DNA from 3 places in the Terribacillus aidingensis genome. Region 1 is predicted to be linked to each of the others. Evidence: predicted binding sites of a transcription regulator. Region 1 holds the regulator's gene; each other region holds the start of a gene.
What was found. Region 1 encodes CtsR, which represses protease genes until heat stress. Its sites were predicted from a motif close to ATGGTCAATAAAGGTCAAACA; they were not measured.
Positions count from the first base shown of each region.

Region 1 (7,608 bases):
GTAAAGGTATTCCAGTTATTGCAGCTTGGGCATTTGCCCATCCATTTTGCAGATTCATATCCACATTCCTGACATACATACTTTGTCTTTCTTTTCGCCAAACCTATCAAATCCTTCTTCATCATTTTATACGATAATTACGGCATAAAAGTTACAGAAATATATCAAACAAAATTATTATTATAGAAAAAATTACACAAATCAAAGCAAAAAGGGAGGCGAAAACACCTCCCTATTCATTATTTGCCTGTAACGACATACTTACCTTCTTTATCTACATCAATATTCACTTGTTGTCCTTTGCTGATATTCTCGCGCAGGAGTTCCTCTGATAATAGATCTTCGATATTCTTCTGAATTGCACGGCGCAATGGACGAGCGCCATATTCCGCATCGAAGCCATCATTAGCAATCTTCTCGATAACAGCATCTGTCAGCGTGAATTCAATATCCTGCTGTGCAAGACGTTTCTTAAGCTGATCTGCCATCAACGTCACAATATCCTTCATATGTTTCTTCTCAAGCGGATGGAATACGATCGTTTCATCAATACGGTTCAAGAACTCCGGACGGAAGGCTTTTTTCAGCTCTTCTGTTACTTTCGCTTTCATATCCTTGAAGTTCTGATCCTCGCTATCCATTGTGAACCCAAGTGACTTGCTGCGTTTCAGCTCACTGGCACCAACATTGGAAGTCATGATCAGAATCGTGTTGCGGAAATCGACCAAGCGACCTTTGGAATCCGTCAAACGGCCATCTTCCAATACTTGAAGCAAGATGTTGAATACTTCTGGGTGCGCTTTTTCCACCTCGTCAAGCAACACAACGGAATATGGTTTCCGACGGACTTTCTCTGTAAGCTGTCCGCCCTCTTCATACCCTACATATCCTGGAGGAGAACCGACAAGACGTGCTGTGGAATGGCGTTCCATGTATTCCGACATGTCGATACGGATCATTGCATCTTCGTCACCAAACATAGAATCAGCCAATGCTCGTGCTAATTCTGTTTTACCTACACCAGTAGGCCCAAGGAAGATGAATGAACCAATAGGGCGTTTCGGATCTTTAAGGCCAGCCCGTGCACGGCGAATTGCTTTGGAGATAGCCACAACAGCTTCCTCTTGTCCGATGACACGTCCATGCAGTGTCTGCTCCATATTAAGCAAGCGCTCCGACTCATCCTTCGTCAGCTTGGCAACAGGTACACCCGTCCAGATGGAAACAACAGAAGCAATATCTTCTACAGTGACTTCACTGCTTTCCTGACCTTGCTTTTCTTTCCACTGATCCTTTGTCTGATCCAGCTGATCACGCAATCGCTGTTCTGTATCGCGCAAGGAAGCCGCTTTTTCGAATTCCTGGCTTTGCACAGCTGCGTCTTTCTCTTTGCGTACTTCCTCAAGCTTTTGCTCAAGCTCTTTCAAGTTTGGCGGAGCTGTGTAAGAGCGCAAGCGCACTTTGGAAGCAGCTTCGTCGATCAAGTCGATTGCTTTATCCGGAAGGAAGCGGTCTGTGATATAGCGATCAGAGAACTCTGCTGCTGCACGGATAGCTTCATCTGTAATCGTTACACGGTGATGGGCTTCATATCTATCACGCAGACCAGTAAGGATCTGAACGGATTCTTCAACAGATGGTTCATCCACTTGGATTGGCTGGAAACGACGCTCCAATGCTGCATCTTTTTCGATGTATTTACGGTATTCGTCCAAAGTGGTAGCACCGATACACTGCAATTCACCACGTGCAAGGGATGGCTTCAGAATATTGGAAGCATCAATCGCTCCTTCTGCTCCACCTGCACCGATAAGTGTATGCAGCTCATCGATGAAGAGGATGATATTGCCTGCTTGGCGAATCTCTTCCATTACTTTCTTCAAACGATCCTCGAATTCCCCGCGATATTTCGTACCCGCTACGACAGTACCCATATCAAGCGTCATGACGCGCTTATCCCGAAGGATTTCTGGTATTTCGTTATTGATGATTTGCTGCGCAAGTCCTTCAGCTACTGCCGTTTTACCGACACCTGGCTCCCCGATCAAGACAGGGTTGTTTTTAGTTCGGCGGCTGAGCACTTGAATGACACGCTCGATTTCTTTCTCACGGCCGATGACCGGGTCGATATTGCCTTCTTTAGCGATAGCCGTAAGATCTCTTGCCAAACTATCCAGTGTTGGCGTATTCGCTCTAGCAGACTGGCTGCCGCGCTGTTTCCCAGCAGAAGACTCATTGCTTCCTAAAAGCTGCAGCACTTGCTGACGAGCTTTATTCAAGCTTACACCGAGATTGTTCAGCACACGTGCTGCAACCCCTTCACCCTCACGAATCAAACCAAGAAGGATATGCTCTGTACCCACATAGGAATGACCAAGTTTTCTTGCTTCGTCCAAGGAAAGTTCAATTACTTTCTTCGCACGAGGTGTGTAATAAGGTGTACCAGTGATTTTCTGGCCGCGCCCAATCAGCTGCTCGACCTCTTCCTGAATGCGTTCTGTTTCCAACCCTAGTGTTGTCAGAGCTTTAGCGGCAATGCCTTCTCCTTCGCTCACAAGACCCAATAGGATATGTTCTGTACCGATATTATTATGTCCCAATCGCACTGCTTCTTCTTGTGCAAGTGCAAGGACCTTTTGTGCTCTTTCTGTAAAGCGTCCAAACATCATAGGAATTCCTCCTTGGTCAGTCAGTTATTTTCTAAATGCATCCGCTCTCTGATAAGGGAAGCACGTAATACATCTCGTTCTCTGCCAGATAAGCTCCTTTTTGCGTAATGCTGCAGGAAGCCTGGCTGTATCAATACCATTAATTCATTAAGTATGGATTGAGGCATATCTTGTATATACCCAATATCAATGCCTAATCTAACATCCGATAAACAGGTTGCTGCTTCCTTTGATTCAATAATACGGCTGTACCGCAATGTTCCGTAAGACCGGAAGATCCGATCCTCCAGCTGGATGCTCAGCTCCTCTGTCAAAGTCTGGCGAGCCTGCCTCTCCTGCTCGATCAACTGGCTCACTACACTCTCCAGATCCTCTACAATATCCTGTTCTGATTTCCCTAAAGTGATTTGGTTGGAGATCTGATAAATATTGCCCTGCGCCTCGGTGCCTTCGCCGTAGATGCCGCGCACGACAAGTCCGAGCTGGTTGATTGCTGGTGTCAGCCGATTCATTTGATGTGTCATGGTCAATGCAGGCAGATGCATCATTACCGAGGCCCGCAGTCCAGTTCCTACATTCGTCGGGCAAGTAGTAAGATACCCTCTTTCCTCATCGAATGCATAAGTTATCTTCTGCTCAAGCCAATCGTCCACCTCAAAAGCTTCTGAAAGTGCCTTTTTCAGCTGGAAGCCAGGCAGGTACAGCTGGATGCGCAGGTGATCTTCTTCATTTACCATGATAGAGACTTGTTCGCTTTCGAATAGCAAAACTCCTGCCTCCTCCGCATGTTCTGCCAAATGCGGACTTATCAAGTGTTTTTCGACGAATACCTTCTTCTCAATCGGAGATAAATCAGCTATACGTAAGAATTGCATCTTCCCTCGATCATTAAAATCAGTATCTTGATAACTATCCTGGAAGAAATTCAGTACATCATCCAAATCCTCCGCTTTAGCTATCAGTGGAAAGGTACGATTTTCAAAGTTTCTGGCCAGCCGGATTCGGCTGCTCATGACGATATCACAGTCCGGTCCATTTTCTTTCATCCAAGGGCTGATAGCATCACTCATGAACTTTTCAAGTGACATTAGCTTTCACCCTCTTCCTGTTCATCTGTCTGCTGCTCCAGCGAGCGTATTTTATCGCGGAGCTCTGCTGCTTTCTCAAATTCTTCCTCCTGGATGTATTGCAGCATGGATTCCCGGTATGCTGCGATCTTCCGTTTTTTCTCTATACCGCTTCCCATCCGCTTCGGTATCTTCCCTTCGTGTTTTGTATTACCACTGTGTACACGGCGGAAGATAGGATTCAGATTGTCTTCAAAAGTTTCATAGCAGGAAGCACAGCCGAATTTCCCCAATCTGGTGAACTCATTATATGTCAGTCCGCACTTGGGGCAAGCAAGCGCTGATGGAACTTGTGAGAAGTGTTTATGTCCTTGAACAGTCGATGGGTTCATATGGAATAGACCAGATAATAAGTTATGCAGGGAATACCCTTCTTGGCCGTAGGAGACATATCCATTCTCTTTTGCACATTGCTCGCAAACATGCATTTCTGTCTTCTGTCCGTTGACGACATTTGTTAAATGCAAGGTTGCTGGTCTTATATGACATTCTTGACATTCCATCCTGATGCCCTCCTTATCTGACTAGTACTTGATAGCAGTCAGCATTGAAACTAAAATACGGGACCTGACTTCATCACGAAGCGGAAGAGGAAAGGCTAGTGTTTCCCGGCTGGTTGCTCTCAGCATGATCTTCGCTTCCCTTTCAGTCAGTATCTTCTCCTCAGCAAGCCGTTCAATAATACTATTGGCAGTCTGCTGTGATACACGCGGCTGCACCATTTCGATTACATCATCTATCAAACTTGCTTCTGTATGGTGCTTTACCCGAATGATACGAATATAACCGCCGCCGCCACGCTTACTCTCGACTAGATACCCTTTCTCAACAGTGAATCTCGTCTTTATTACATAGTTTATTTGTGATGGCACGCACTGAAAACGATTAGCTACTTCACTTCTCTTTATTTCCACTTCCTGCGTATCCGTCGATTGAAGTATCTGCTTTAGGTAAGCTTCAATGATGTCCGATATATTGCTCACACAAGTCGCCTCCCTTCCCTTTGACTTTGACTATCTTTGACTTTATTATATACATTTTGCAGGAGGAATGCAAAGCTCTTCATCCCTAGCATAGCCTCTAATAACAGAAAAAAACCCTTAAAAGGGTTTTAACTTTTTACTGTGCTCACTGATCGGATATTTGTCAGGTTAGTTATTTCCTCAAAGAGTTCCATTTCATTAATAGCGTGACGCGTTGCCAGCTCAATATGCAGCATTCTGCTGTCATGATGATGTTTTCTCATCTCCATGTTAGTTAATGCCATATGATGACGTTCGAGGATTTCCATGATAGGACCTACACTTTCATCTCTATCTAGTTCGATATCCAAACAGTAAGCTTTTTGCTTTTTACTTGATAAAAACAGCTTCTCAAAATTATTCAGGAAAATTAGAATCAGCAGGATGATGATAGTAGTGAATACTGCTTCCATATACATTCCTGCTCCTATAACAAGTCCAAGTCCTGCTACTGTCCAGACAGAGGCAGCTGTCGTAAGTCCTCGTACAGTCGTACCATTAACCAGTATTGTTCCTGCTCCGAGGAATCCGATACCGCTGATCACATACGAAGGTATACGGGCGGGGTCGAATTGGACATAATCATGTTCCTTACTGAAGTCCGTAAAGCCATATAAAGACAGAATCATCATCAGGCAGGACCCGACACCTACAAGAATATGTGTGCGCAAACCCGCGTGGTGATTGCCCATTCCCCGTTCCATCCCGATAGCCCCCGAAAGGAATACTGCTATTATAATTTTCATCATTACGGTTAGAAATTGATCATTAAAGTAATGCTCCATCTATGCTTCCCTTCTTTCTCTCTCTTGCAGTATATGAATATCGACATAATAGTATGAAGTATTTATATTCCCCAATTGCCAAGGGTATAAAGCAAGACATACAAAAAAGCTCCTGATAAGTTATTGAATAACCTATCAGGAGCTTTTATCTTGCCTGGCAGCGTCCTACTCTCGCAGGGCGAACCCAACTACCATCGGCGCTGAAGAGCTTAACTGCTGTGTTCGGCATGGGAACAGGTGTGACCTCTTCGCTATTACCACCAGACAATGCAAGAATTCAATTGAATGAACCCTCAAAACTAGATAAGAAACATGTCCTGCCAGACATTTCATGCGGCCAAGCACCGGAGTGCTTGGACTTTGGCGTTGACTTACTCGTCAGATCCAGCTCCAGGAACCAGAAACTCCAGCCTAAGCGTTAGCCCTGCAAGGGTAAAATCACCCTTTCCGGCCTCTCACTTATACTTGCGTTTCTAAGCGGTTCCCTCCGCTTTTCGTTTTAGTTAAGTCCTCGATCGATTAGTATTCGTCAGCTGCACGTGTCACCACGCTTCCACCTCGAACCTATCTACCTCATCGTCTCTGAGGGATCTTACTCATTTAAAATGATGAGAAGTCTCATCTTGAGGGGGGCTTCATGCTTAGATGCTTTCAGCACTTATCCCTTCCGCACGTAGCTACCCAGCTATGCTCCTGGCGGAACAACTGGTGCACCAGCGGTGCGTCCATCCCGGTCCTCTCGTACTAAGGACAGCTCCTCTCAAACTTCTAACGCCCACGACGGATAGGGACCGAACTGTCTCACGACGTTCTGAACCCAGCTCGCGTACCGCTTTAATGGGCGAACAGCCCAACCCTTGGGACCGACTACAGCCCCAGGATGCGATGAGCCGACATCGAGGTGCCAAACCTCCCCGTCGATGTGGACTCTTGGGGGAGATAAGCCTGTTATCCCCGGGGTAGCTTTTATCCGTTGAGCGACGGCCCTTCCATACGGCACCGCCGGATCACTAAGCCCGACTTTCGTCCCTGCTCGACTTGTAGGTCTCGCAGTCAAGCTCCCTTCTGCCTTTGCACGCTACGAATGATTTCCAACCATTCTGAGGGAACCTTTGGGCGCCTCCGTTACTCTTTGGGAGGCGACCGCCCCAGTCAAACTGCCCACCTGACACTGTCTCCGAACCGGATAACGGTTCTGGGTTAGAATGTCAATACAGCCAGGGTGGTATCCCACGGATGCCTCCACCGAAGCTGGCGCTCCGGCTTCTAAGGCTCCCACCTATCCTGTACAAGCTGTACCAACATTCCATATCAGGCTACAGTAAAGCTCCACGGGGTCTTTCCGTCCTGTCGCGGGTAATGCGCATCTTCACGCATAGTATAATTTCACCGGGTCTCTCGTTGAGACAGTGCCCAAGTCGTTGCACCTTTCGTGCGGGTCGGAACTTACCCGACAAGGAATTTCGCTACCTTAGGACCGTTATAGTTACGGCCGCCGTTTACTGGGGCTTCGGTTCACAGCTTCGGGACGAAGTCCCTAACCATTCCCCTTAACCTTCCAGCACCGGGCAGGTGTCAGCCCCTATACTTCGCCTTACGGCTTTGCAGAGACCTGTGTTTTTGCTAAACAGTCGCTTGGGCCTTTTCACTGCGGCTTCTCCTTAAAAGAAGCACCCCTTCTCCCGAAGTTACGGGGTCATTTTGCCGAGTTCCTTAACGAGAGTTCTCCCGATCATCTTCGGTTACTCACCGTGCCTACCTGTGTCGGTTTGCGGTACGGGCACCTATTTCCTCACTAGAGGCTTTTCTTGGCAGTGTGAAATCAGGAACTTCGGTACTAAATTTCCCTCCCCATAACCGCCTGGAATAGTGTTGAGTGGATTTGCCTGCTCAACTTCCTCACGGCTTGGACGCGCATAACCAGCAGCGCGCTTTCCCTATCCTCCTGCGTCCCCCCATCGTTCAAGCGGATTTAGGTGGTACAGGAATATCAACCTGTTGTCCA
Region 1 is NZ_CP159996.1:9,298-16,905, reverse strand. It holds gene radA (DNA repair protein RadA) at 1-101, opposite strand, end outside; gene clpC (ATP-dependent protease ATP-binding subunit ClpC) at 240-2,669, opposite strand; gene ABXS78_RS00095 (protein arginine kinase) at 2,690-3,757, opposite strand; gene ABXS78_RS00090 (UvrB/UvrC motif-containing protein) at 3,757-4,299, opposite strand; gene ABXS78_RS00085 (CtsR family transcriptional regulator) at 4,321-4,779, opposite strand; gene ABXS78_RS00080 (MgtC/SapB family protein) at 4,908-5,603, opposite strand; rRNA gene rrf (5S ribosomal RNA) at 5,756-5,868, opposite strand; rRNA gene ABXS78_RS00070 (23S ribosomal RNA) at 6,103-7,608, opposite strand, start outside.

Region 2 (7,608 bases), 1.1 Mb from region 1:
ATATGTTTGCAAAGTGCTTATAAACAAAAAAATAGCAAGAGCGGCATAAAGCCAAACTCTTGCTGTTTTCTATGTATAAGCGCGCTCGGAGGGATTCGAACCCCCGGCAGACGTGGTACCGGAAACCACCGCTCTATCCGACTGAGCTACGAGCGCATATGTAATTAATGTGACAACGATAATTATACGATAATCAGCAGTTATAAGCAAGTTCTTTTTAAATAGAATAGAAGCCCCTCACCAGGGGCTTCTGCTTATTTTGGATACATATATTCTGGTGCTGGCTGCAGCTCTTGTTTTTCGCCGTGTGCTGTTGGCGCTTCTTGATAGTTGAATTGGCCGCCATCAGGAGCTGTACCATTTGCCCAGCTGCCTTCTTTAGAGTCTTCCCCTTCAGAGAAGTTGATCAAAGTATGGCCATAATCAGCCACTTCCAATTCTCTTGGGAAGGAGCCTGGTACGATGATGCCGTTCTTCTCTTCCAGTTCACGCGCTGCTGCAATCCATTGGTTTTGGTGCATGGAATCACGTGCAAGCAGGAAGGATAGCATATCGCGTACACCTTGGTCTTCGGTCATTTCATATAGTCGAGCCACTTGCAGACGGCCTTGTGACTCAGCGTTGATGTTGGCACGGATATCTGCTAGAAGGTTGCCACTTGCGATGATATAGCCTGCATTCCAAGGAACACCATTGCTGTCTGTCGGGCGTGGTCCAAGACCTGAAACAATTGCATGCTGTGGATTCATGCCGCCTAGGATAGCACCGATGACAGGGTCCTTCGCAGCTTCTTCCTGCTCCTTAACAGGTGCTCCATCAAGAAGGCGGGCAATCATGGTTGCAATCATTTCAACGTGACCGATTTCCTCAGTTGCTGTATCCATGATCAAATCTTTATATTTCTCCTCGCCTCGTGCGCTCCATCCTTGGAATAAGTATTGTAAGGCTACAGTGATTTCACCGAATTGTCCACCCAAGATTTCCTGCATTTTCTTCGCAAACAGTGCGTCCGGTTTGTCTGGTCTTGCTGGATATTGTAGTACTTTCGAATGGTTGAACATGTGTTACCTCCTAGAGTTTTTTGCTTTTCGCTGTTTACATTCCACCTGGTAAATTTTCTAAACCACTTCCTAATGATGTAATTTAAATGAAAAATAAACCAGTATGCAGGAGTTTATCAGTTAAAAGTCAAAGTTAACGAGAGACTCTATTTCAAGCGTTTATATGCCTCCCAACTAGGGAAGCATGGAATAGGCGAAAGAAAGTAAGTATTTTGTTTGACCTTTATTGACCTTTTAGGTAATATAAGGTTAGTCATTACTTAGAATAATGAGCTCATATCCAAAGGAGGATCTACCATGAATCTAATCCCTACAGTTATCGAACAGACAAACAGAGGAGAGCGTGCTTACGATATCTACTCCCGTTTGCTAAAAGACCGGATCATCATGCTTGGCAGCGCGATCGATGATAATGTTGCCAACAGCATTGTTTCCCAGCTGTTATTCCTAGCAGCAGAGGATCCAGAAAAAGATATTTCCCTATACATCAACTCACCAGGCGGATCCATCACAGCAGGTATGGCTATCTATGATACAATGCAGTTCATCCAGCCGAAAGTATCCACTATCTGCATCGGTATGGCTGCATCCATGGGTGCATTCCTATTGACTGCTGGTGAAAAAGGCATGCGTTATGCACTTCCAAACAGTGAAGTCATGATTCACCAGCCGCTAGGTGGTACACAAGGACAAGCAAGTGATATCGAAATCCATGCTCGTCGTATCATCGAAATGAGAAAGAAACTGAACGAAATCATGGCAGAACGCAGCGGTCAGCCTCTTGAAGTAATCGAGCGCGATACAGACCGTGATAACTTTCTTACAGCTGAACAAGCAGTGAACTACGGCTTGATCGACAAAGTAATGGAGAAAAAACCAGTTTAAGACATAAGAAAAAGCCATCCAGCATTTATGCTGGATGGCTTTTTTCATGGATAACAAGTGTGTCAGCGAACAAATCGTGCAAGCCTTGCTTTTTTGGTGTAAAAGCTACTACTGCGTATAGGAAAAACAAAAACAGAAGACGATGAATGAAACGGCCGACTACTTCCCGGATCAGTGTATCTGACCAAGACAGCCGCTCACCGTCCTTCCGAATGACTCGAAGGCCGAATATCATTTTGCCTAATGTCTGCCCGCGCCATTTGGTCATGAACAGGAAATAAGCAAAGAATACCAAGCCTCCAAGCAAACCACTGACGCTCCAGATCCAAAGCGTAGCTTCACGGAAGGAATCAATCATCGTGAATGGTTTGACGATCAGACCCGTCAAGCTGAATACGACAATTAGGTCAACGATATATGCCCAAAATCGCATCCAAAATCCTGCATAGCGTCGTTCATCTGCTAATGGTGTCAGAGAAATCTCTGTTTCTTGTTGGTCATTCCTTATCTCAGCAGCTGGCTTTCCCTGATACGTATTTTCACAGGCATCCGCTGCTTTCTCCGGCGCGGTAGATTCGTCAGTGTCCGTTGTTTCAGGTATATCTGTTCTGGAATAATCCTGATCGGATGACGTCAGTTCTTCTGGATGCTCACGTTTCTCTTTATCCATTTTCTAACGCCCCCTATTCCGTATAAAGGTACATAGCTTCAGGTGAGTTCGATTTACCCATCAGCTGCTTGATACCAAGCAAATCAGAATCGGAAACAAACAGACCTTCGGCTGCTGTTGCCCAGAAGGAGCCCATACCAAAGCCATCTCCTGTATATTCGAATACTTCCGCGTTTTCAAGTCCTTGCTCTTCTTTCATCATAGCGATAGTATCTTCCAGATCTCCTAAATCATCGACGAGACCATTTTCCATTGCTTGTTTACCAGAATACACACGTCCGTCACCAAGTTCACGTACTTTATCCTCCGGCATACCGCGTCCGTCTACGATGACTTGGACAAAGTCAGCATACATATCGTCGATGATGGACTGCAGGATATCACGCTCTTCATCCGTCATGTCTCTTGCTCCAGACATGATGTCCTTATGCTCCGCACTCTTGATAACTTCCTCTTTGATACCGATCTTATCAGCAAGCTCCGCATAATTGAGTGTAGACATGATAACACCGATTGATCCTGTGAGTGTAGCTGGGTGTGCGACAATTTTATTCGCACTTGCCGCTAAATAATAGCCGCCGGAAGCCGCCGTGTTCCCCATCGATACATAAACAGGTTTTCCGTATTCCTCTTGAATTTCCACTACCTTATCGTGAATTTCAGCACTTTCGACAACTCCGCCTCCAGGACTGTTCACTTCAATGATGACACCACCAACTGTATCATCCATGCCCGCCTGCTCTAACTGCTCTAAAAAGGCTGCATGATTATATGTACCGCTTCCCAATAGCGAAGCTTCTTCTCCCGTATCCTGAATCGTGCCTTCCACTTTCAATACAGCAATCCGATTCATCACATCTCCATCTTCCACAATTTCTTCACTCAGAAAAGTGCTTCCTGTTGCTGTATCAATCGCGTCTGTGAAGTTGCTATTTATCACAGCGAACAAGGTCTGAAAACCGACCGATATGGCGAGCAGCCCCGCTGCGATACCGATGGCAATCCAACGTTTTGCGTTCAAAATGTAATCTCCTTTCTTTCTTATAAAAATCTTACAATACATAGCCTACACTAGGATAGCCTCACTTACCACATATTAGCAAAAAAAGCCCTGAATTATTCAGGACTTTTCTGCGGGAAAATCAGCTGGCTGCTGAGGGAGTGGTAATGAAGGCTGTCAGCTCCTCCATTGCTTCCACTTCATCCGAGCCGTCGATTTTCAAGGTGATTAATTCTTCTTGGGCTATAGCCAGGCTCATTAAACCCATGATGCTTTTGGCATTTACCGATTTGTTCCCTTTTTCCACAAACACAGAGGCACTGAAACGATTGGCTTGCTGGACGAAGCTTGCTGCAGGTCTGGCTTGCAAACCAGTATCCAGGGTGACACGCAAGGTTTTTTGGATCACATGTGATTCCTCCCATCTTCCAAGTAAGCGCTATCAAAATCATGAAAAAGAAAACACCCAATTGAGTGTCTTCTAAGTATACCACAAGCTATATCGGCTTTATACCTGCTTACGCTTTTTTAATAGATGTTCCATTACGAAGTCTATCCGCAAATTCATCTATTTTGCGAAGGCGGTGGTTGATTCCGGATTTACTGATCTTTCCGGTGGAAACCAGCTCGCCGAGTTCTTTCAGCGAAACATCCTGATGCTGGACGCGAAGTTCAGCGATTTCCTGCAGCTTATCAGGAAGTGCCTCTATTCCAACTGTGTTCTTGATGAAATTGATATTCTCGACTTGGCGGAAGGCAGCTCCGATCGTCTTGTTGAGATTCGCTGTTTCACAGTTGACCAGCCTGTTAACTGAGTTACGCATATCCCGGACAATCCGGACATCCTCGAATTTAAACAATGCACTGTGAGCACCTGCAATATTGAGAAATTCCGTGATCTTTTCCGCTTCCTTCAAATAAGTAATAAAGCCCTTACGGCGCTCTGTACTTCGGGCGTGCAGATCAAATGTGTTCATCAGCTCGCAAAGCGCATCACTATGTTCTTTATGCGTATTGAATATCTCCAGATGGTAGGAGGATGTTTCCGGGTTATTTACTGATCCTCCTGCCAAAAATGCACCACGCAAGTAAGCTCTGCGCTTTTCAGCGGTATCTGTGAAAGATGTGCTGATCGTACGGACAAAAGTGAATTGATCTTCGAGGATTTCCAGATTACGCAGCAGGTCATCCACTTGTTTATTCAGTCGCACGATATACACATTGTTTTTCTTCAGCTTCATCTTTTTTCGTACAAGCAATTCGATTGGATGCTGATAAATCGCCTTCAGCAGTGTATAGATACGTCTTGCGATGGCCGCATTCTCTGTTTGGACATCCAGCATATATTCCTGTCTCGAATAGGAGACAGAGCCGTTCATCCGGATCAAAGCTGCAAGCTCGCTTTTTACATCCGTCATTTCAATTGGAATTGTCGTCAATTCCTTCTTTATTTCTGATGCAAAGCTCACGAAGCTCTCCCCCCTTCTCGTGCCTCGCTTTTACAGCATTGCGTAAAGCAGCTTAGCTATTTTATGTGTATCATGCCGGAGCTTGCGCTGGTGATGGTCGATAATATCGGCTTCAATTACTTCAAGGCCTAAAGACTTTAAGCGGCTGATATCATATACGACCGGTTCGGCATGCTCTTCTGCATAATTTTCACGTATATCTTGCTCAATTGCACTATTATTGACGACTATTGTTGACACTATATCTACTCCGATATGATCATGTATAGCTTGAATATGATCTCCTGCTGTATAACCCGTCGTTTCGCCGTATTGCGTCATTACATTACATACATAGACAACCTTGCCAGGTGCGTCTCGCAAAGCATTCTCAATCTCAGGTACAATCAGGTTCGGCATAACACTCGTGTAGAGACTACCTGGACTGATGACAATCAAATCCGCCTGCTTAATCGCTTCGATTGCATCCGGCAATGGTTTGACCGGCAGCGGACTGACAAATACTCGTTTGATCTGTTTATTCGCAAGCGGGATATTTGATTCTCCCGTTACAATCTCTCCATCCGTCATCTCCGCATGCAGCACGACATTCTGATTGGCAATCGGATAAATATTGCCCTTCACCTTAAGTACACGTGATATTTCTTTGATTCCATTATAAAAGTCCCCGGATATAGAGGTCATCGCCGCCAGCAGCAGATTCCCCATCGAATGCCCCGATAATCCATTGCCATCCTTGAACCGATGCTGGAATAAATCAATCAGCATCGGTTCTGCATCGGCCAATGCGGCGATGACATTACGGATATCTCCTGGTGCCGGCATCGCAAGCTCGGTTCGCAGTTTACCTGAGCTGCCGCCATCATCAGCTACCGTTACAATTGCAGAAAGATCCACCGGAAGCTGTTTTAATCCGCGCAGCAGAACAGGCATACCTGTTCCGCCCCCGATTGCAACTATTTTTTTCCTTATCATCAGTGGCTTTTCCTTTCTACATCACGGTGCGTCACATGCGTCGCATAATTATCGCTGTACCTTTTTGCCAGATACTCTGCGATAGCTACTGAACGATGCTGCCCGCCAGTACAGCCAATGGCTATCACAAGCTGGCTTTTGCCTTCCTTGCGGTACTGAGGCAGCATGAAGGTGAGCATATCCTCAAGCTTCTGCAGGAAAGTATGCGTATCAGACCACTTGAATACATAAGACGAAACAGGTTCATCCAAGCCCGTTTGCGGTCTGAGATTCTCTACATAGAAAGGATTCGGAAGGAAACGTACATCAAAGACAAGATCCGCATCAATTGGGAGCCCGTACTTGAAACCAAAACTCAGCATCTGAACCGTGAACTCTTCATAATCGGTATCCTTGAAGCGTTTCATAATTTTCTCGCGAAGCTGCTTCGGTTTCAAAGTCGAAGTATCCACGATGAATTGTGCTCTTCCACGCATTTGATCAAGCAGTGCACGTTCCTGCTGGATACCTTCCAGAGGAAGACCTTCCGGCGCAAGCGGATGCGTCCTGCGTGTTTCTTTGTATCTGGTTACGAGCACTTCATCCTTTGAATCGAGGAATAAGACTTGCGGCTCCAGCCAATTCTCCTGTGTCAGCTTGTCCAATGCTTCAAACAAAGAATCAAAGAATTCCCTGCCTCGCAAATCCATGACAAGTGCTACCTTCTTAATATCATTGGCAGCATCACGCATCAAATCAAGGAATGTCGGCAGGAGTGCCGGGGGCAAATTATCCACACAATAGTAACCCAAGTCCTCGAAGCTTTGAACGGCAACCGTTTTGCCTGCTCCGGACATACCTGTAATGATGACGAGCTTGGTTTCATTCAACTGTTTCTCCATGCGTATCCCCCGTTTTATTCTGGTGTCGTCGGATCCAGCTTGGACTGCAGCAGCTGGCGATCCTCCGTGTAGACGAATGTGCCGAACAATGGCTCATCTGTGTTAAACATATGGGCGAATATATCCCGATCTCCCTCTGCCATCGGCAAATCCTTGATTTTCTTTTTATCTATCCATTCCAGCTTACCTTCCTGGCTTTCTTCAAGCAGATCACCAGTATATTCCTCAGCGAAGAAGGTGAACATCATCCATTCATGCACAACTTTCTCGCCTTTCTTTATAACAAAAGTAAACGTACCTCGAAGCTCGGGTTCATGTATCGTCAATCCTGTTTCTTCCCAGAACTCCCGGACAGCAGTTTCCTTGACGGACTCACCTAGTTCCATTTTTCCGCCAGGCGCTGAGTACCATCCTTTACTCGGTTTCTTCAATAAAAGAACTTTGTCATCAACTGCCAAGATGCAGTTTGCAACACGTTGCATGCTTCCACCTCTTTCTCTGTGTAAGTGGACATGTCGGGTTCGTTTTACACATCACTCTATATTATACTATTTCTGTTTATCTTCAAACAGTATTATGTTTCCTAAGTCTTTACCAAAAATCGCCGTTAATCCCTAAAAGAACAAAAAAAATGCATAGGTGCCGAGACACCTATGCCAATAACTAA
Region 2 is NZ_CP159996.1:2,482,395-2,490,002, forward strand. It holds tRNA gene ABXS78_RS13120 (tRNA-Arg) at 81-156, opposite strand; gene ABXS78_RS13125 (manganese catalase family protein) at 255-1,061, opposite strand; gene clpP (ATP-dependent Clp endopeptidase proteolytic subunit ClpP) at 1,359-1,946, shown strand; gene ABXS78_RS13135 (RDD family protein) at 1,972-2,616, opposite strand; gene sppA (signal peptide peptidase SppA) at 2,630-3,637, opposite strand; gene ABXS78_RS13145 (HPr family phosphocarrier protein) at 3,759-4,025, opposite strand; gene whiA (DNA-binding protein WhiA) at 4,135-5,085, opposite strand; gene ABXS78_RS13155 (YvcK family protein) at 5,116-6,060, opposite strand; gene rapZ (RNase adapter RapZ) at 6,060-6,941, opposite strand; gene ABXS78_RS13165 (8-oxo-dGTP diphosphatase) at 6,956-7,423, opposite strand.
Region 2: a site for CtsR is predicted at 1,275-1,295, ahead of clpP (ATP-dependent Clp endopeptidase proteolytic subunit ClpP). Genes of this name have one in related genera too.

Region 3 (7,608 bases), 780 kb from region 1:
GAGATATTCTGGATGTATTAAAGAAGCACGAAGTACCGGCTGCTTTCTTTATTACAGGTCATTATGTATCATCAGCCCCTGATTTGGTGAAAAGGATGGTCGACGAAGGTCATATTGTCGGCAATCATTCATATCATCATCCAGATTTGACAAAGGTTTCTAAAGAAAAGATGCAGCAAGAGCTTGAAATGCTGGAGGATGCTGTAGCTGATTTGACAGATCAAGACGACATGCACTATTTAAGGGCGCCACGAGGTACCTTTAGTGCCCGTTCGCTGAAATGGTCTGAAGAACTTGGCTACACGAATGTATTCTGGTCCCTTGCTTATGCTGATTGGAAAACAGGCGAACAAAAAGGCTGGCAGTACGCGTATGATCAAGTGATGGCCCAAATGCATCCGGGTGCAGTCGTCTTGCTGCACTCTGTATCTGAAGATAATGCCGTTGCTTTGGAAAAATTGATCATTGAACTGAAGAAGCAAGGATATACCTTCCGTACATTGGATGACCTGGTCAAACAGGATATCCTGCCGAAAGCCATTACGCAATTTTAAGCTGATCCGAATTGGGTCAGCTCTTTTATTTGGTTTGGATGATAGCATGGACGATTTCCATGAAGTAGTCCCGCCAAGTTTTTTTAGAAGTGTCCTTCATTGTTTTCTCTCCTTTCAGCAATTAAGTCAATCTTAAGAGGAGCTACTCCAAGCCAGCTGGCGTAAACATTTTCCAATATTTATATAAAAGTGTATACTGCATTCATGTCTAGGAAAAGCTGAATAATTTGATTATTATAATCGGAAAAAGCGATTTAGGGAGTGTAAATATGCACATCAACCATTTGAAGACTTTTACTGTAGCGGCTGAAACACTTAATTTCACAAAGACTGCTCAGCTGCTGGATTACGCACAATCTAGCGTTACCGCACAAATAAAAGCGCTGGAAAAGGAATATGGAGTTGATTTGTTCCAGCGTTTGGGAAAGAGGATTTATCTTACCGAAGCGGGAATTAAAATGCTGAGCTATGCTAAAAGAATCTTGGCATTGCATGATGAAATGCGACTTGTATTTGCGGATGAGCCAGAGAATAAAGGCACAATTCTGATAGGTGCCTGCGAGAGTCAATGCATCTACCGGTTGCCTGAACTCCTTCGCTTTATACGAAATCAGTATCCACAGGTGCAGGTTATTCTGAAACCCGTACCGTCTAGTAAAACTGCGGAGAAAATGCTCCAGGAAGGCGAGTTGGATTTAGCATTTATTATGGAGCGAAATCGGCACAATGCTTTACTGGAGTCAGTCTCTCTATTTCAAGAGGAGATCGTTTTGATAAGCTCCCCGAACCATCAGCTGGCAGTTTACCCCTCCGCTAGCTTGGCTGAGGTGATGCAGCATCCTTTGATCTTGACGGAGAAAGACTGTTCTTATCGAACGGAATTAGAGCAAGCATTACAAAAACAGAATTTGCAACCGGAAAATGTCATTGAATTCGGCAGTATAGAAGCAATCAAGCAATGCGTAATGGCTGGTTTGGGTTTATCTTACTTACCGCTCATGACAGTGGAAAAAGAATTGCAATCAGGCGAGTTAAGCACTGTAGATCTTGATGAACCAATCAATCAGCCCACAACGAAGCTCCTTTGGCATAAAAATAAGCGTTTAACGAAAGTGATGCATGATGTAATTGATTTTGCGATAAAACAAATAGGATAGGAGATGCTACTGATGTGGGAAAAGCAGCTTACATACATACGATTATCATTATTTAATGAAAAGATGGAGTATGGATCAGCTGAATATTGTTGATGTAAAAGGGCATGAGCTGAAGCTTCCTGTTGTATTGGGAGATGAATCGCGGCATATCGTCGTGCTCCAGTTCAACGGAACAATTACATCACCGATTGTCAAAGTGTCTTCTGCAGATTCTTCGAGACAGGAGGACATACTTGCTTGGGTGGAGAACTGGCTCCAATGGGATATTGACCTTGCAGAAGTAGCTGCTCATTTTATCGGTTCGGATTTGGAGCGGCTTTTTTATGCACACGCAGGAACACCTATCGTAAAAGATACAGACTTATACTACTGTTTGATGAAAACAATTATCCACCAGCAGCTTAATTTGAAGTTCGCCTACACACTGACAAATCGGTTTGTCGAAGCATTCGGGACAAAACAGGAAGATATCTGGTTTTATCCAACACCGCAAAACGTTGCTTCCTTGGAATATGACGACTTGCGGAAGCTGCAGTTTTCGCAAAGGAAAGCTGAATATGTAATTGATACAAGTCGTCTTATTATAGAAGGGAAGCTGGATCTCGCACAGCTTGCTGCTGCTTCTAATGAAGAAATTGCTTCAGAGCTTACGAAGATCAGGGGGCTTGGAAGCTGGTCCGCGCAAAACTGGATGCTGTTCGGGTTAGGGCGTTCCGACTTATTACCAGCTGCTGATATCGGGGTACAAAACGCCTTGAAATCATATGACAATCTCACTGAAAAACCGACTCCAGCAACAATACATACGCGAGGAGAAAGCTGGGCTCCTTACCGCAGTTATGCGACTATGACGCTTTGGAGAAGTATTGAGACCTGATACTAATATCAAGTTTTATAATTTGGTAACAATTATTACTGGGAAGTCGTGCTTTGGTCTGCTATAATAAGTGCATTAGTTAAAACAGGCAGCCATTTAGGAGGCGTAAGTATGGAAAGAAAAGATTTGATTGCACCAGAGCAATACAACATCGTTGATGAAATGGAGCGATTCGTTACAGATGAAGATCGTCAGGCGCTCATTTGGATGGACGAGGCGGGTAATAAGATGGAAGTAACGTATAAAACGTTATTCCAGGATGTAAACCGCACAGGTAATGTTCTGAAAGAATTGGGCTTGAAAAAAGGGGATGCGATACTGGTTATGGTACCGCGTGTCGTTGAGGCGTATCATATTTATGCAGCAGCCTTGAAGCTCGGACTTGTGATCATCCCTAGCTCCGAAATGCTGAAGACGAAGGATTTGCAATACCGTATCGATCATGGAAAAGTGAAGAGCATCATCAGTTATCATGCCTTTACTGCGCAATTTGAAGACATCGAGAATCAAGATAGCTTAATCAAACTTGCAGTCGGTGGAGCAGTCGATGGCTGGAAGGATCTTGGGAAGCTCAAAACAACAGCTTCAGAAGAACTGGAAACGGTAGAGACTTCTAGAGAAGATATTGCATTGATGTCCTACACAAGTGGTACGACAGGTAATCCCAAAGGTGTAGTCCATACACATGGCTGGGGATATGCACACTTGCGGACAGCTGCAGAAAACTGGCTGTCGGCTTCCAAAGGAGACATCGTATGGGCAACAGCTGCACCAGGCTGGCAGAAATGGGTTTGGAGTCCATTCCTTTCTGTTTTAGGTACTGGAGCAACAGGCTTTGTCTACATGGGACGATTCGATGCTAAAACTTACCTTTCCCTACTCGAGGATTACAAAATCAATGTACTTTGCTGTACACCAACGGAATATCGTCTGATGGCCAAAGTAACTGATCTTGGCAGCTATAATTTGAGTGCCCTGCATAGTGCGGTATCAGCAGGTGAACCATTGAACCGGGAAGTAATTGATGTCTTCCAGAAACATTTCAACATCATTGTACGTGATGGATATGGCCAAACAGAGAGCACATTGCTGCTTGGTATTATGAAAGGTATGGAACCAAGACCAGGTTCCATGGGTAAACCGACACCAGGAAATGAAGTTGTTGTAATCGATGAGGACGGAAATCGCGTTAAAACGGGTGAAGTTGGTGACATCGCCTTGAAACTCGACAGTCCTGCATTGTTTAAAACATATTTCCGTGAGCCTGAACGCCGTCAACAAGCGGAACGCAACGGCTATTTCGTCACAGGTGACCAAGCTTCTGTAGATGAAGATGGCTACTTCTGGTTCGAAGGCCGCAGCGATGATATCATCATCAGCTCTGGCTATACAATTGGACCATTTGAAGTAGAGGATGCTTTGGTGAAACATCCGGCTGTAGCAGAATGCGCGGTTGTAGCAAGCCCGGATGAAATCCGCGGTAATGTAGTTAAAGCATTCGTCATCCTACGTGAAGGTGTAGATGAGAACGACCCAAACCTTGTGAAGGAATTGCAGACACATGTAAAGAATACGACTGCACCTTACAAGTACCCACGTAAAATTGAGTTCGTTAAAGAACTTCCAAAAACTTCGTCTGGTAAAATTAGACGTGTGGAACTGCGTAATCAAGAAAAACAAAATACAAAGTAATTGAGAGCATCGCCTAATAAAGGCGATGCTTTTTTATTTCTTCATTAATTATTCACTAAATACCTTTTCTGAAAAAAATAAAAAATATAAAGCATAACACTTGAAAGTCAAAGAAGGTCAGACTATAATAAAGTCACAAGATCAAAGATAGTCAAAGTCAAAGTAAGACACTTGACCAAATAAATTAAACTAACCTAATCGGGGAGGTAATTGTATTATGAAATGCCAACATTGTGGTGAACGAGAAGCTAACGTGAACTTGTTAATGCAATTCAACAATCAGAAACAACAATTACAGCTCTGTCATACTTGCTATAATGAAATGAAAAATATGTCTAAAAATCCTGCCGGTTTCGCATCCAATGGTGGAACAATGGATGATTTCTTTAAAAATATGTTCGGCGGAGCACAATCCGGCTTCCAGGCTGGTGCAAACAGCCAAGCACAAGCTGGCGGCAATGGCCGTGGCCGCGGAGGATTGCTAGACTCACTTGGTAAGAACCTTACTGACGGAGCGCGCGCTGGTCTGATAGATCCAGTCATCGGCCGTGAGCAAGAGGTCAAACGTGTCATTGAGACGCTAAACCGACGCAATAAGAACAACCCAGTACTAATCGGGGAACCAGGGGTAGGTAAAACAGCAATAGCAGAGGGGTTGGCTTTACAGATTGTTGAAGGCAATGTGCCTGTGAAGCTGCAAAATAAAGAAATTTACTTGCTTGATGTTGCTTCACTAGTTGCGAACACAGGTGTGCGCGGTCAATTCGAGGAAAAGATGAAACAGCTTATTTCCGAATTGCAGCAACGTAAGAATGTCATTCTCTTTGTGGATGAGATTCATCTATTAGTGGGTGCTGGAACTGCTGAAGGTTCCCAAATGGATGCGGGTAATATTCTGAAACCAGCACTTGCTCGCGGTGAGCTGCAGCTGATCGGAGCAACAACATTGAAAGAGTACCGTCAAATCGAAAAAGATGCAGCGCTTGAACGCCGTTTCCAGCCGGTCATCGTAAAAGAACCGACAGCAGAACAGGCAATCGAGATATTGAAAGGACTACAGGAGAGATACGAAGCGTATCATCAAGTGTCCTACACAGAAGAAGCAGTCAAAGCGAGCGTGAGCTTGTCTCAGCGTTACATCCAGGACCGCTTCTTGCCGGATAAAGCGATCGACTTACTTGATGAAGCAGGATCCCGTATCAACCTGCTTACAGTGACGACTGACGAAGATGCCATTCAGACTCGTCTTGCACAAATTGCGAAAGAGAAAGAAGAAGCTGCAGGTCGCGAGGATTATGAACGTGCTGCGTATCTTCGCCAGGAAGAAATTCAGCTTGAACAGAAGCTTGAGCAACCACAGAATGAAGACAAAGCTGAAGTAACAGTTGAGGTAATCCAGCAGATTGTGGAAGAGAAAACAGGTATCCCTGTGACGAAAATCCAGTCTGAAGAACAGAACAAAATGAAGAACCTAGCTGCTAACCTGTCCAGCAAGGTTATCGGTCAACAACAGGCAGTTGATCGAGTTGCTAAAGCGATACGCCGCAGCCGAGCTGGATTGAAATCCAAGCAGCGCCCAATCGGTTCTTTCCTATTCGTCGGACCGACTGGTGTAGGTAAAACAGAACTTACTCGTGCACTGGCGGAAGAGATGTTCGGTACACGAGAATCCTTCATCCGTCTGGATATGAGTGAGTACATGGAACGTCACTCCGTTGCGAAACTGATTGGTTCTCCTCCAGGATACGTTGGACATGAAGAAGCAGGTCAGCTTACAGAGCGCGTACGCCGTAATCCTTATACGATCGTCCTTTTGGATGAAATCGAGAAAGCACATCCGGATGTACAGCATATGTTCCTGCAAATCATGGAAGACGGTCATTTGACTGATAGCCAAGGCCGTAAAGTGAGCTTTAAGGAGACCGTCATTATTATGACGAGCAACGCCGGAACAGGAGACAAACAGATTTCTGTCGGCTTTACGAAATCTGCAAATGAAGCTGTTTCTGTGATTGAGAAGCTAGGAGCTTACTTCAAACCAGAATTCTTGAACCGTTTTGATTCCATCATCAGCTTTGAAGAGCTGAAAGAGGAAGATTTGGTGCAAATCGTTGAGCTTATGCTTTCTGATTTGACGAAGAACATGGAAGAAGAAGGCTACCAGCTTGAGGTGACAGAAGCTGCAAAACACTTCCTTGCGAAAAAAGGCTATGATCCTCGTTTTGGTGCACGTCCATTGCGCCGTGTGATCCAAGACCAAGTAGAGGATAAAATTACTGACTATATCCTTGAGGAAGAGAACGTGAGCAGTATGGTAGTGGATTTGGTTGATGAACAAATTACTGTAGTAAGCAAATAATAGAAAAGAGACTCATGCCCAGGCATGAGTCTCTTTTTTTATGAGGTAGGCTGGGAGTTGCTCGTGCGGATAAAGATCCAACTTATTACATAGCATACAAGCGCAACTGCAAAAACCAGTCCGAATGCTGGAAGTACAGCTAAATCTAGTATCCAAGTAATGACGTCAGTTAATCCCTGGATAGTCAGAGACACGGTTATACCAATTAAGGCAATGCCTCCGAGTACCGCACCCCCAAGAAAGCCAAATTTATAGGCGATGATACCAAGTAAAAGTCCGGCAGCAAAGAAAGATAACAGGAGAGCATAATCAAGCGGCAAGCTATAAAAAATACTTTTCAGCTCGGTGCTCGCTCCAATCGGACGGATAATATGGATGTTCGTTACATTAGCTACCTGAAACACAGCATTCAATATTAATTGTACTCCAGCAAGAAAAGCGAGCATTACAAGATTGATCAGCAAAATGAAAATACCGACGGCTGTATGGTAACTTTTCCTGGTGATACCCCTTTTAATAGCAAATGGGAGACTCTCTGGAATTGTTCTGAAACCGAAGATGATCATAAAGATATATGCTGGTGCTGAGATGGCGATGTACATGATGTCCGCAACAGTAACGCCAAGAACAGTTAATGCTGTAATGCACAACAGCAGAATAGAGCAAAAGATAGTAACTGTACGTTTGCTGTCGACAGCAAAGAAATAGAGTAAAGCTTGTATTTGTTTCTTCATGATCGAGCACCTCTTTTTTCTGTTAAATGAACCATCATATCCTGCAATGGCACCCCTGTAACCTTCAGATCACCAGTTAATGCAGGAGCTTCCTTGGATAGAAGGTATGCCTGTGATGTTCCGGCGAAACTTTTTTCTTGAATGACTTGTTTGCCTTCAGTAAAGGCTTTCACCTGTGCTGCTGGTCCTGAGATGCAAAAGCTTTGTGCTCTGAGTTCTTCTGCACTTTTATGCA
Region 3 is NZ_CP159996.1:793,029-800,636, forward strand. It holds gene pdaA (delta-lactam-biosynthetic de-N-acetylase) at 1-554, shown strand, start outside; gene ABXS78_RS04300 (LysR family transcriptional regulator) at 824-1,711, shown strand; gene ABXS78_RS04305 (DNA-3-methyladenine glycosylase) at 1,782-2,588, shown strand; gene ABXS78_RS04310 (acyl--CoA ligase) at 2,700-4,280, shown strand; gene ABXS78_RS04315 (ATP-dependent Clp protease ATP-binding subunit) at 4,498-6,639, shown strand; gene ABXS78_RS04320 (hypothetical protein) at 6,678-7,373, opposite strand; gene ABXS78_RS04325 (ABC transporter ATP-binding protein) at 7,370-7,608, opposite strand, start outside.
Region 3: a site for CtsR is predicted at 4,384-4,404, ahead of ABXS78_RS04315 (ATP-dependent Clp protease ATP-binding subunit). Genes of this name have one in related genera too.